DNA from 3 places in the Pseudoxanthomonas sp. USHLN014 genome. Region 3 is predicted to be linked to each of the others. Evidence: predicted binding sites of a transcription regulator. Region 3 holds the regulator's gene; each other region holds the start of a gene.
What was found. The regulator HrcA, encoded in region 3, represses chaperone genes, less so after heat shock. The targets are predictions, from matches to a motif close to TTNGCACTCNNNNNNNNNGAGTGCNAA.

Region 1: rpoH (RNA polymerase sigma factor RpoH) is a predicted target of HrcA. The motif match lies at 2,704-2,730, and genes of this name have one in related genera.
Region 2: groES (co-chaperone GroES) is a predicted target of HrcA. The motif match lies at 3,270-3,296, and genes of this name have one in related genera.

Annotation. Positions count from the first base shown of each region.
Region 1 covers NZ_JBBCKO010000010.1:110,768-115,370, reverse strand. The annotation lists gene WFQ05_RS16930 (endonuclease/exonuclease/phosphatase family protein) at 1-273, opposite strand, end outside; gene gndA (NADP-dependent phosphogluconate dehydrogenase) at 499-1,911, opposite strand; gene WFQ05_RS16920 (zf-TFIIB domain-containing protein) at 2,144-2,452, shown strand; gene rpoH (RNA polymerase sigma factor RpoH) at 2,741-3,619, shown strand; gene WFQ05_RS16910 (TonB-dependent siderophore receptor) at 4,386-4,603, shown strand, end outside.
Region 2 covers NZ_JBBCKO010000008.1:212,767-217,369, reverse strand. The annotation lists gene WFQ05_RS15340 (crosslink repair DNA glycosylase YcaQ family protein) at 22-1,119, shown strand; gene groL (chaperonin GroEL) at 1,229-2,869, opposite strand; gene groES (co-chaperone GroES) at 2,932-3,222, opposite strand; gene WFQ05_RS15325 (helix-turn-helix transcriptional regulator) at 3,834-4,259, shown strand; gene WFQ05_RS15320 (protein-disulfide reductase DsbD) at 4,410-4,603, shown strand, end outside.
Region 3 covers NZ_JBBCKO010000001.1:713,916-718,518, reverse strand. The annotation lists gene recN (DNA repair protein RecN) at 1-935, opposite strand, end outside; gene hrcA (heat-inducible transcriptional repressor HrcA) at 1,027-2,103, shown strand; gene grpE (nucleotide exchange factor GrpE) at 2,151-2,678, shown strand; gene dnaK (molecular chaperone DnaK) at 2,823-4,603, shown strand, end outside.

The DNA of each region.
Region 1 (4,603 bases), on a different contig from region 3:
CTCGTCGCCGCCGCGCCGGCCCTGGCCGAACCAGGCGTACTGCGGCAGGCGCGCGGCCAGATCGTCGGCCTGGCGCGTGACCAGCTCCTGGGTGCCCATCACGTCCGGCGCCTGCTCGGTGACCACGCGCGCGAGCAGGTCGCGGCGGTTCTCCCAGCGGTTCTCGTTGGTGTCCGCCGGCGTGCGCACGTTGAAGCTCATCACCTTCAGCGTGGCCGGCGCGGCGGCGAAGGCCTGCGCCAGCGGCAGGCCGATGAGCAGCAGGAGCAGCATGCGCGCCTGGCGATGACGTGCGAGCAGCAGGCGGAAGGCGGGAGGCAGCAGACGGGACAGGGGCATGGGACCGGAGCAGGCAACGCGACGGGCGTCATGGTCCGGCAAACGCGCGCCGCGCGAAACGCGGCGAAAGTCGCAAGGCGAAGGCCTACCTCCGGCAGGCAGTCCGCGATTTATTGAACTGCATCACATATTCGCCGACCCGCCGCACTGGCGCGCCGATCACGCGCCCCAGCTGGCGTGGAAGCTGCCCGGCGCATCGACGCGCTCGAAGGTGTGCGCGCCGAAGAAGTCGCGCTGGGCCTGGATCAGGTTGGCCGGCAGGCGCGCGCTGCGGTAGCCGTCGTAATAGGCGATGGCCGAGGCGAAGCACGGCACCGGGATGCCGGCCTTGACCGCCGTGGCCACCACCTCGCGCAGCGCGCCCTGGTAGTCGGCGGCGATCTTCTGGAAATACGGCGCCAGCAGCAGGTTGGCCAGCCTGGCGTCGGCCGCGTAGGCGTCGGTGATCTTCTGCAGGAAGCGCGCGCGGATGATGCAGCCGGCGCGGAAGATGCTGGCGATCTGGCCGTATTGCAGGTCCCAGCCGTATTCGTCCGAGGCCGCGCGCATCTGCGCGAAGCCCTGCGCATAGGACACGATCTTGCTCAGGTACAGCGCCTTGCGCACCGCCTCGACGAAGGCCGCGCGATCGCCGTCGAACGCGGGCGCATCCGGCCCGGCCAGGATCCTGGCGGCTGCCACGCGCTCGTCCTTCAGCGCCGACAGCACGCGGGCGAACACCGACTCGGTGATCAGCGGCAGCGGCGTGCCCAGGTCCAGCGCGCTCTGGCTGGTCCACTTGCCCGTGCCCTTCTGCGCGGCGCGGTCGAGCACCTTGTCGACCAGATCGCCCTCGCCGCGATCGTCGCGCTTGCGCAGGATCGTGGCGGTGATCTCGATCAGGTAGCTGTCCAGCTCGCCCTGGTTCCACTGCGCGTAGGTGTCGGCCAGCTCGGCGTTGGACAGGCCGAGCACGTGCTTGAGCACGGCATAGCTCTCGGCGATCAGCTGCATGTCGCCGTACTCGATGCCGTTGTGGACCATCTTGATGTAATGGCCAGCGCCGTCCGGGCCGATGTAGGCCACGCACGGCGTGCCGTCCTCGGCCTTGGCGGCGATCTCGTTGAGGATCGGGGCAACCAGGTCGTAGGCGTCCTTCGGACCGCCGGGCATGATCGAGGGCCCCTTGAGCGCACCTTCCTCGCCGCCGGACACGCCGGTGCCGATGAAATGCAGACCGGCCTGGGCCAGCTCATCGTTGCGCCGGCGCGTGTCCTGGAAGAAGGTGTTGCCGCCGTCGATCAGCACGTCGCCCTTGGCCAGCAGCGGCTTGAGTTCGGCGATGACCGCATCGGTGCCGGCGCCGGCCTTGACCATCAGCAGGATGCGGCGCGGGGTTTCCAGCGATTCGACGAACTCGGCCAGCGTATAGCTCGGCACCAGGCCGGCATCCGGATGTTCGGCCATCACCTCGTCGGTCTTCTCGCGGCTGCGGTTGAAGATCGAGACCTTGTGCCCGCGGCTGGCGATGTTCAACGCCAGGTTGCGGCCCATGACCGCCATGCCGACCACGCCAATGGGTTGCTTGCTCATATGCGCTCCGATTGCCTGGACGGCACTGCAGGAAGGGGGCGCGCATGATAACGAGCGCGTCAGGCGATGCATGTCTGCACCGCGCCGCGCGCGCAACCGCGGTGCCCGCCGAGGCCAAACCGACCGCGCGCTCTCGCGGCGGTGACCATGCGGACAGGCCGTGGCCGGTTTCAGCACGGCTTCAATCCGGCCCGCACAGGCTCCAGGTCACTCTCCCTAGCCGATGCCCACCATGGACTGCCCCGTCTGCAAGACCACCGCGCTGATGATGTCCGAACGTCAGGGCATCGAGATCGACTACTGCCCGCAATGCCGCGGGATCTGGCTGGACCGGGGCGAGCTGGACAAGCTGATCGACCGGGCCAGCCCGGAGCCGCCCGCGCGCCAGGTCGCCGCGCCGCCTCCGCCGCCGGCCGCCGCCTACGGAGCGCGTGCCTACCCGCGGCATGACCACGATCGCCGCCACCGCGACACAGGCCACGACGGCTATGGTCGCAAGCGCAAGAAGGAGGGTTTTCTCTCCGACCTGTTCGACTTCTGAAGCCGTTTCCAGCCTCGCGCGTCCCGCCTGCGACGTTGGCATGAGGCGAAGCGACCTTCCGGCCTCTTGAACGGCGCGCTGACGGACCGCATGTCATGCTCTGGCAGCGTCGCGAATGCTGTTGGATGCGCTAAGTGGCTGATTGCCAAGGACCTGGCAGCAGATGTGAACGGATTTCCAAAAATGAATGCAATGTAACAGATGTCGCGATGATTGTTCCCTTGGTAGAACGAAGGGAACCATCCCGCGCCTTAGCAGTCCAACCCCCACATTGCTAAAATCGCTGCCATGACCCAGACCTCCGCTGCCACCGCCCTGGTGGCCAACAACCTCCCGATTCCCAGCCCGCTTGGCTCGCTGGACGCCTACATCGGCGCCGTGCACCAGATTCCGGTGCTCACGGTCGACGAGGAGCAGGCGCTGGCCCACCGTTTCCGCGACGAGGACGACCTCGACGCCGCGCGCGAGCTGGTGCATTCGCACCTGCGCTTCGTCGTGCACGTCGCCCGCGGCTACAGCGGCTACGGCCTGCCGCTGGGCGACCTGATCCAGGAAGGCAACATCGGCCTGATGAAGGCCGTCAAGCGCTTCGACCCGGACATGGGCGTGCGCCTGGTGTCCTTCGCGGTGCACTGGATCCGTGCCGAGATGCACGAGTTCATCCTCAAGAACTGGCGCATCGTCAAGGTCGCCACGACCAAGGCGCAGCGCAAGCTGTTCTTCAACCTGCGCAAGTCCAAGACCCGCCTGGGCTGGATGAACGCGGCCGAAGTCAGCGCCGTGGCCAAGGACCTCAACGTCTCCGAGCGCGAAGTGGTGGAGATGGAGTCGCGGCTGTCCGGTCGTGACATCGGCTTCGATGCCCCGTCCGACGAGGACGACGACCACGCCCCGCCGTCGCCGGCCGCCTATCTGATGGCCAACGAGGAAGATCCCTCGCAGGCCTACGAGCGCGCCGACAGCGAGGACAACCAGCTCGAGCTGCTGCGCGAAGGCATGGCCAATCTCGACCAGCGCTCGCGCGACATCATCGCCCGCCGCTGGCTGGACGCCGATGCCAAGGTGACGCTGCAGGAGCTGGCCGACGAGTACGGCGTCTCGGCCGAGCGCATCCGCCAGATCGAGGCCAACGCGCTGAAGAAGATGAAGGCGCTGTTTACCGCCTGATCGAGGCCGTCGCCTCGATGATCGAAGAGCCCCGCTCCTGGCGGGGCTTTTTTGTGGTGCTTCGCCGAATCGGACTCGCTCGGTGATTGAAGGTTCTGACTTCGGGTGGGCAGCGGTCCGGCGGGCGGCGTCCGCTTTTCCCTCAATCAGGGCATCCTGCCCTGATTCGGGCGCTCGGCTTCCTGCCTCGCTCGTCGCGGCCACCGCCCGCCGGCCCGCCGCCTCGCGCGTTGAGTCATCGGGCTTCGATTCAAAGGCGTTGCGCAAACGCTCTGCCCCCTCCCTTTCGCCGCAGGCGAAGGGGAGGGCCGGGGAGGGGTGCTGTTGCTCTTGCTTCGGCGGCTTGACCGGTAAAGCCTTAAGCCCTCCCTCTCAAGCGCTAGCCGCGATTTAGAGCTCCCCTGCGCTGTGCGCAAGGGAGGGGTTCTCGAACGACCGTGCAAACTGAAATCGGACGGGTCGAGGCTGGTCGGCGGAGTAAGTGCATAGGCTGCGCGACAAGCCGAAGGACTCTCTTGTTGTGTCTGCGGGCGGCGCCCAGGCAAGGGCACTGCAGTCAGCCCTGACAATCGTGTAATCGCGATTTCAAGATTCATTCTCATTTGCTAAGCTGCCGCGCATCCGGTCGCCGCCGCGCGCGGCGACACGCGAAGTCCGTCCTCGTCCTACACATGCCCGCCTCGCGGGCGTGATCGGTGGTGTGCGGCTTTGCCAGATTCGCCCCAGCCGTCGCCAGGGCATCACCCCCTGACCGAGGCTGTTCGAGATGACTCCTGCTGCGCGTCGCACGCTCCGTGCGCCTGTTACACGTCCCCTGCGCCTGGCCCTGCTGGCCGCGCTGGCCAGTTCCCTGCCTGCCCATGCGCAGCAGGCCGAGACCGACCAGGACGCCGACACCACCCTAGACACGCTGCACGTCACCGCCGAGCAGATCGCCAAGCAGGCGCTGGGCACCTCGATCATCACGCGCGAGGACATCGAGCG
Region 2 (4,603 bases), on a different contig from region 3:
CCGCATGATTCAATGCCGCCCATGCCTGCCCCTCCCCGACTGGAAGATCTGCGCCGCTACGCGGTCGCGCGCAGCCTGTTCACCCCGACCACGCTGGCCGGCGCGATCACGAAGCTGGGCTTCGTCCAGGCCGATCCGATCCGCGCCCCGGCGCGCGCGCAGGACCTGATCCTGCGGCATCGGGTCAAGGACTATCGCGCCGGCGACCTGGAGCGTCGCTACGCGCGGCTGCAGGTGGAAGAGGACTTCCTGGTCAACTACGGCTTCCTGCCACGTCCCCTGCTGGCACTGCTGCATCCGCGCCAGGTCAAAGCCGCCTGGGACGGGCAGACCCGGCGACGGGCCAACGCGGTGTTGGCCTTCGTTCGTGAGCACGGCGCGGTGCATCCGCGCCAGGTCGAGCAGCACTTCGCCCATGGCCGCGTGCGCAACTACTGGGGCGGCTCGAGCAATGCCACCACCCAGCTGCTCGACGGCCTGCATTACCGCGGCCTGCTGCGGGTCAAGCGGCGCGACAGCGGCACGCGGGTCTACGAGGCCGTGGCGCATGCGCCGGCGGACGACGCGCCGGCCGCCCGCGCCGAACGCGCCGCGGCGCTGCTCGACCTGGTGGTGCGCAAGTACGCGCCGCTGCCCGCCGCCAGCCTGGGCTACCTGGCGCGCCTGCTCGGCGGCGGCGCGCCGCATCTGAGCGACGAACTGCGCGATGCCCTGCGCCTGGCGCGCGAGCGCCTGGCCCAGGTGCGCATCGACGGCACCGACTGGTACTGGCCCGCCGACGAATATCCGCGAGCGCGCCGTTATCGCTTCGACGAGCAGCTACGCCTGCTGGCGCCCTTCGACCCCATCGTCTGGGACCGGCGCCGCTTCAGCCTGTTCTGGGACTGGACCTACAAGTTCGAGGCCTATACCCCCGCTGCCCGGCGTCAGTTCGGCTACTACGCCCTGCCGATGCTCTGGCGCGGGCAGGTGATCGGCTGGGCGAACCTGACCTGGCGCGAGGGCCAGCTGGAGGCCGCGACCGGCTATGCGGCGGGCACGGCGCCCAGCGAGGCGGCCTTCGGCCAGGCGCTGGATGAGGAGCTTGCACGCATGCGCCAGTTCCTTGCACCGCGCTGAGGTCGCCAAGGGACGGGCGCAGCGCGGTCGACGCCGGAGAAACGAAAAGACCCCGCCTCGCGGCGGGGTCCTTGTCGTACAGCAGCAGCGGTGAGGCTGCGCGGCGGACTTAGAAGTCCATGCCGCCCATGCCACCCATGCCACCGCCCGGCGGCATCGCCGGCTCTTCCTTCTTCGGCGACTCGGCCACCATGGCTTCGGTGGTGATCATCAGGCCGGCGATGGACGCGGCGTTCTGCAGCGCGGTGCGGGTCACCTTGGTCGGATCCAGGATGCCGAACTCGACCATGTCGCCGAACTCGCCGTTGGCAGCGTTATAGCCGAAGTTGCCCGAACCGTCCTTGACCTTGTTGACGATCACGGAGGGCTCTTCACCGGCGTTGGTGACGATCTCGCGCAGCGGGGCTTCCATGGCGCGCAGGGCGATCTGGATGCCGTGGTTCTGGTCTTCGTTGATGCCCTTGATCTCGCCGATGTTGGCCTTGGCGCGGATCAGCGCGACGCCGCCGCCCGGGACCACGCCTTCTTCCACCGCAGCGCGTGTGGCGTGCAGGGCGTCTTCGACGCGGGCCTTCTTTTCCTTCATCTCGATCTCGGTGGAGGCACCGACCTTAATCACGGCCACGCCGCCGGCCAGCTTGGCCACGCGTTCCTGCAGCTTCTCGCGGTCGTAGTCCGAGGAGGTCTCCTCGATCTGCGCCTTGATCTGCTTGATGCGCGACTCGATGCCCGCGGTATCGCCGGCGCCGTCGATGATGGTGGTGTTCTCCTTGGACACCTGCACCTTCTTGGCGCGGCCCAGATCCTTGATCGTGGCCTTCTCCAGCGACAGGCCCACTTCCTCGGAGATCACGGTGCCGCCGGTCAGCACGGCCATGTCTTCCAGCATCGCCTTGCGACGGTCGCCGAAGCCCGGCGCCTTGACGGCCACGACCTTGACGATGCCGCGGATGGTGTTGACCACCAGGGTCGCCAGGGCCTCGCCCTCGACTTCCTCGGCCACGATCAGCAGCGGCTTGCCGGCCTTGGCCACGCCCTCGAGGACGGGCAGCAGGTCACGCACGTTGGAGATCTTCTTGTCGTGCAGCAGGATGAACGGGTCGTCCAGGTCGGCCGACTGGCTCTGCTGGTTGTTGATGAAGTACGGCGAGAGATAGCCGCGGTCGAACTGCATGCCCTCGACCACGTCCAGCTCGTTCTCCAGGCCCGAGCCTTCCTCGACGGTGATCACGCCTTCCTTGCCGACCTTCTTCATCGCCTCGGCGATGATGTTGCCGATCGACTCGTCCGAGTTGGCCGAGATCGTGCCGACCTGGGCGATGGCCTTGTCGTCGGCGGTGGGCTTGGAGATGTTCTTCAGCTCGGCGACGGCGGCGGTCACGGCCTTGTCGATACCGCGCTTGAGGTCCATCGGGTTCATGCCGGCGGCGACGGCCTTCATGCCTTCGCGGATGAAGGCCTGGGCCAGCACGGTGGCGGTGGTGGTGCCGTCACCGGCGTTGTCGGAGGTCTTGGAAGCGACCTCCTTGACCATCTGCGCGCCCATGTTCTCGAACTTGTCGGCCAGTTCGATCTCCTTGGCGACGGACACGCCGTCCTTGGTGATCGTCGGGGCGCCGTAGCTCTTCTCCAGCACGACGTTGCGGCCCTTCGGGCCCAGGGTGGCCTTGACGGCATTGGCGAGCACGTTCACGCCGCGCACCATGCGCGAGCGGGCGTCTTCACCGAAACGAATGTCCTTGGCAGCCATTGCGTATTACCTCGATTGTTCTTGGATGATGGGGATGAGAGAAAGCGGACGTCGCGCCGGCCTTAGCCGATGGTCGCGAAGATGTCGTCTTCCTTCACCACCAGGTACTCGGTGCCGTCCAGCTTCACTTCCGTGCCGCTGTACTTGCCGAACAGGACCTTGTCGCCGACCTTGACCTGCGGGGCGCGCACCGAACCGTTGTCCAGGATCTTGCCGGCGCCGACGGCGACGACCTCACCCTTGATCGGCTTCTCGGTGGCCGAGTCGGGGATCACGATGCCGCCCGCGGACAGCTTTTCTTCTTCCATACGCTTGATGACCACGCGGTCGAACAGCGGCTTGATGTTGCTCATGTCAATCCTCTTAAGTGATTGATTGGACTAGGAAAGGGCCGGCGATGTTAGCACTCGCCCATGACGAGTGCCAGCACACCGGGAACGCCAAGACCCAGCGCCAGGACGGCTCGGGGGGCTGACAGGGCAGATGGGGCGCTCGGGCAGGCCTTTCAAGGCGGCCGGCGAGAATTTCTTGCGAAGGCGCCTGCGGCGGACGGGGCGATCAGGCGCCGCCAAAAAAAGAAGCGCACGCATGTGCGGCATGCGTGCGCTTCATAGGGAATGGTTGTGGAATCCGATTCCGTCGCGCCTTGACGTGCGCCAACTCCCCCCGCCGACGTCCTGTCAGTGCCAGCGTCCTGCCGGCAGGCATAGAGATACCAATGCGGTTGGGCGAAGCCAAGCCTGTAGCCGGCCTAAACGCAGGAAAACTAGTGAGCACAAGGCGCGCAATCCCGCCGAAACCCTTTGTTAGCGCGCTATGGAAAACTTTTGGTTACCAAAAGCGCACCACGTATGCCTATTTTTGGTCACTACGTTAGTATCACTATCCTTTTCCATTCCGATCCGTGGAACGCTTGGCTATGGTCACAAAAGTTTCTGGATGGCGATCGCCACGGAGAGGTTTGATGGATGCACCCGAGCGAGTCCGCATGGCGCGGCGCCTTGCCGGTCTCTCGCAAAGTCAGTTGGCAGAATCCGTCGGGGTGCAGCGCAGCGCCGTGAGCCATTGGGAGTCCCCCAAGGGCAAGAGTCCCAGTGTCTCGCACCTGCGTGAAGTGGCGCTGGCGACGGGCACGCAGTTCGAGTGGCTGGCCACCGGCCGCGGCGCGATGACGCTCTCGCGCGAGGTGGAACTGGATTCGATCGCCACCGCCGAGGCCATCCTGGTCGAGGACCCGCTGGAGTTCCGCCTGGTGCGCGCCTTTCGCGAGGCGCCGCTGAAGGCGCGCCTGTCGTTGCTGGAAGTGATGGAAACCCTGGCCCTGCAGCGCACCGGACGCCCCCGCACCCGCGGTCCCGGCCGCCCGGGCGGCGACGCGCGCGGCGGCTGAGCGATCCGGCCCGGCCCGCGGCGCGCGGGCGGCGATCGACCTCAGGCCCGGTGCCGGGAAGGCCCAGACACCGGATCGGCGGCAAGCCCATGCCCCTTGCAACACAGTGGCGCCGCCTGCGGGACCGGCCGCTCCGCTAAGCTTGGCCGCATGTCGCTGATCTCCCGTCTGGCCCGTCCGCTGGCCCTGCTCGCCCTGCTCGTCCCCACCCTGCCGGCCACGGCGGCCGACCCGTCCGAGCTGCTGCCGGTCGACCAGGCCTTCGTGCTGGGCGCCCAGGGCAAGCCGGACGGCATCGCCCTGCACTGGAAGATCGCCGACGGCTATTACCTGTACCGGCAGCG
Region 3 (4,603 bases):
CGCGCCAGGTCGTGCAGCCGGCCCAGGCGGCGCTCGGCGCGCTCGAACTGGGCCGGATCCACGTCCAGGTCGTCGCGGACCTGGTTGAGCAGCGCCAGGGCCTCCTGCAGCTGGATCTGGGCGCTGTCGAGCAGGCCGTCGACCTCGCCCAGGCGCGGCTCGTGGCTGAGCACGCGCGCCAGCTCGGCGCGGGTCTGCAGCAGCAGCCGGCTGGCCGAGGGGCCTTCGTCGCCGGACAGGCGGGTCAGCCCGTCCTCGCAAGCCTGGATCAGGCTGGAGGCGTGGGCCTGGCGGCGATGTTGCTGGGACAGGGCCTCGATGGCGTCGGGGCTGAGGTCCTCGGCGCGCAGTTCGTCGAGCTGGTGCTGCAGATAGTTGAGCCGGTCGGAGACATCGCCCTGCGCGGTCAGGCGCTCGCGCTCGGCCAGCAGCGTCGACCAGGCGGCCGCGGCCTGGCGCACCTTGGCCAGCTGCGGCGCGCTGCCGGCGAAGGCGTCCAGCAGGTCCAGCTGGCGCGGCTTGGACAGCAGCGCCTGGTGCTCGTGCTGGCCGTGGATCTCCACCAGCAGGCCGGCCAGTTCGGCCAGCTGCGAGACCGGCACGGCGCGACCGTTGATCCAGGCGCGCGAGCCGCCGTCGGCGCGCAGCACGCGGCGCAGCTGGCAGGCGCCGGCCTCGTCCAGGGCATGCTCGGCCAGCCAGGCCAGGGCAGGGGCGGCCGGCGCGAGCTCGAACTCGGCCGACAGCTCGGCGCGCTGGGCGCCGTGGCGCACCACGCCGGCATCGGCGCGCGCGCCGGACAGAAAGCCCAGCGCGTCGACCAGCAGCGACTTGCCGGCGCCGGTCTCGCCGGAGATCACCGTCATGCCGGGGCCGAATTCCAGGTCCGTGGCGCGCACCACGGCGAAGTCCTTGATGGTCAGGTGTCGGAGCATAGTGGCCGGCATTGTAGGGGCAGCCGGCGCAGCGGTTGAGACAGGCGCGGCCCGGTTGCAAGGGCGGCGACGGGACGCTATCTAAAGCGTCATGAAGCCCTCAAGTCCGGACCTCGATGCGCGTTCGCGGCAGCTGCTGCGCACCCTGATCGCCCGCTACATCCAGGATGGCGAGCCGGTCGGCTCGCGCACGCTGGCCCAGCACGCCGGCCTGGACGTCAGCCCGGCGACGATCCGCAACATCCTGGCCGACCTGGAGGACGCCGGGCTGCTGGCCTCGCCGCATACCTCGGCCGGGCGCATTCCCACCCCGCAGGGCTACCGGGTGTTCGTCGACAGCCTGGTGCAGATGCAGCCGCTGGCCGAGCGCGAGGTCGCGCGCCTGCGCGCCGAGCTGCCGGCCGGCACCGGGACCCAGGCGCTGCTGGGCAACGCCTCCGAGCTGCTGTCGGCCATGACCCGCTTCGTCGGCGTGGTCGGCGCGCCGCGGCGCGAGCAGTTCGCCTTCCGCCACATCGACTTCGTGCCGCTGGACGGGCGCCGGGTGCTGGCGATCGTGGTGTTCGCCGACAGCGAGGTGCAGAACCGGGTGATCGAGCCGCGCCGCAGCTTCGACCCCTCCGAGCTGGAGCGCGCGGCCAACTACCTCAACCACCATTTCGCCGGCCGCCCGATCGCCGACATCCGCGCCACGCTGCTGCGCGAGCTGCGCGCGGCGCGCTCGGAGATGGAAGGCCTGCTGGCCCACGCGGTCGAGCTGGCCGACCACGCGCTGACCCCTTCGGACGATGACATGGTGCTGGCCGGGCAGACCCGGCTGATGGGCGTGCAGGACCTGTCCGACCTGGACCGGCTGCGCGAGCTGTTCGAGGCCTTCGCCCGCAAGCGCGAGATCCTGCAACTGCTGGAGCGCACCATGAACGCGCCGGGCGTGCGCATCTTCATCGGCGAGGAGACCGGCCTGGCGCCGCTGGACGGGATGTCGCTGGTCGCCGCGCCGTACCGGGCCCAGGCCAGCGGCCAGGTGCTGGGCGTGCTGGGTGTGATCGGGCCCTCGCGCATGGCCTACCAGACCGTGATTCCTGTGGTGCAGGCGGCGGCCGATGCGCTCGGCGCGGCAATGCTGCGTCCCGGCGATGACTTGAATCCGTCCGCGCCGACCCCATAGGTGGGGCTTGCGGCGGACATCCGACCGCCAGGACGGAAACCACAGACATGACTTCTAACGAACATCCGGGCGGCGAGCAGGCCGCCGCGCACCCCGACGCCCAGGCTTCCACCGAGGCGCTGCTGCAGGCCGAACTGCAGACCCTGCGCAACGAACTGGACCAGCTGCGCGCCTCGGTCCTACTCGAGCGTGCCGACCTTGAGAACCAGCGCAAGCGCGTGGCCCGCGACGTGGACAACGCCCGCAAGTTCGCCAACGAGAAGCTGCTCAACCAGCTGCTGCCCGTGTTCGACAGCCTGGACGCCGGCCTGACCGCCGCCGGCGCCGAGCCCAGCCCGCTGCGCGATGGCCTGGAGCTGACCCAGAAGCAGCTGCTCAAGGTCGCCGACGACAACGGCCTGACCGTGCTCGACCCGGTCGGCAAGCCCTTCGATCCCGAACACCACCAGGCCATCAGCCAGGCCGACGCCAGCGGCGCCGCGCCGGGCAGCGTCGTGCAGGTGTTCCAGAAGGGCTATCTGCTGGGCGGCCGGCTACTGCGTCCGGCGCTGGTGGTCGTGGCCCGCCACGACTGAACGCGACCGGCGGATCTGTCCGGATCGAGATTTTGTGTTCCACGGGCGCTTGAAGCCCACCATCACATCCCTATATCGGGTTCATCGGCAGGCGCGATCCGCCCGCCACACCCCGACAACCACGCTTCCTAACGGAGTCACATCATGGGCAAGATCATCGGCATCGACCTCGGCACGACCAACTCGTGCGTGGCGATCATGGAGGGCGGCAAGGCCCGCGTCATCGAGAATTCCGAGGGCGACCGCACCACGCCTTCGATCGTGGCCTACACCAAGGACGGCGAAGTCCTGGTCGGCGCCTCGGCCAAGCGCCAGGCGGTCACCAACCCCAAGAACACCTTCTACGCGGTCAAGCGCCTGATCGGCCGCAAGTTCACCGACGCCGAAGTCAAGAAGGACCTGGACCTGGTGCCGTACACCATCCTGGCCCACGACAACGGCGATGCCTGGGTGGCCACCGCCGACGGCAAGAAGATGGCCCCGCAGGAAATCTCCGCCCGCGTGCTGGAGAAGATGAAGAAGACCGCCGAGGACTTCCTGGGCGAGAAGGTCACCGAGGCGGTCATCACCGTGCCGGCCTACTTCAACGACAGCCAGCGCCAGGCGACCAAGGACGCCGGCCGCATCGCCGGGCTGGACGTCAAGCGCATCATCAACGAGCCCACCGCCGCGGCCCTGGCCTACGGCCTGGACAAGGGCGACACCAAGGACCGCAAGGTCGCCGTGTACGACCTGGGCGGCGGTACCTTCGACGTGTCGATCATCGAGATCGCCAACGTGGACGGTGAGAAGCAGTTCGAAGTGCTAGCCACCAACGGCGACACCTTCCTGGGTGGCGAGGACTTCGACGCACGCGTCATCGACTATCTGGTGGACGAGTTCAACAAGGACCAGGGCATCGACCTGCGCAAGGACCCGCTGGCCCTGCAGCGCCTGAAGGACGCCGCCGAGCGCGCCAAGATCGAGCTGTCCTCCTCGCAGCAGACCGAGGTCAACCTGCCGTATGTCACCGCCGACGCCTCCGGTCCCAAGCACCTGAACATCAAGCTGACCCGCGCCAAGCTGGAAGCCCTGGTCGACGACCTGATCAAGAAGTCGATCGAGCCGTGCCGCACCGCGCTCAACGACGCCGGCCTGCGCGCCAGCGACATCAGCGAGGTGATCCTGGTCGGCGGTCAGACCCGCATGCCCAAGGTGCAGTCGGCCGTGGCCGAGTTCTTCGGCAAGGAGCCGCGCAAGGACGTCAACCCCGACGAGGCCGTGGCGCTGGGCGCCGCGATCCAGGGCGGCGTGCTGGCCGGCGACGTCAAGGACGTGCTGCTGCTGGACGTGACCCCGCTGTCGCTGGGCATCGAGACCCTGGGCGGCGTGTTCACCAAGATCATCGAGAAGAACACCACCATCCCGACCAAGGCCTCGCAGACCTTCTCCACCGCCGAGGACAACCAGTCGGCCGTGACGGTGCACGTGCTGCAGGGTGAGCGCGAGCAGGCCCGCTTCAACAAGTCGCTGGCCCGCTTCGACCTGTCCGGCATCGAGCCGGCCCCGCGCGGCCTGCCGCAGGTGGAGGTGTCCTTCGACATCGACGCCAACGGCATCCTGCACGTGTCGGCCAAGGACAAGAAGACCAACAAGGAGCAGAAGGTCGAGATCAAGGCCGGTTCGGGCCTGTCGGACGAGGAGATCCAGCGCATGGTCGCCGATGCCGAGGCGCATCGCGACGAGGACAAGAAGTTCCAGGAAATGGTCGGCGCCCGCAACCAGGCCGACGCGCTGATCCACTCGACCCGCACGGCGATCACCGAGCACGGCGCCAAGGTCGGCGGCGATGTGATCGGCAAGGTCGAGGCCGCGCTGGCCGACCTGGAGACGGCGATGAAGGGCGACGACAAGGCCCAGATCGAGGCGCGTTCCAAGGCGCTGGA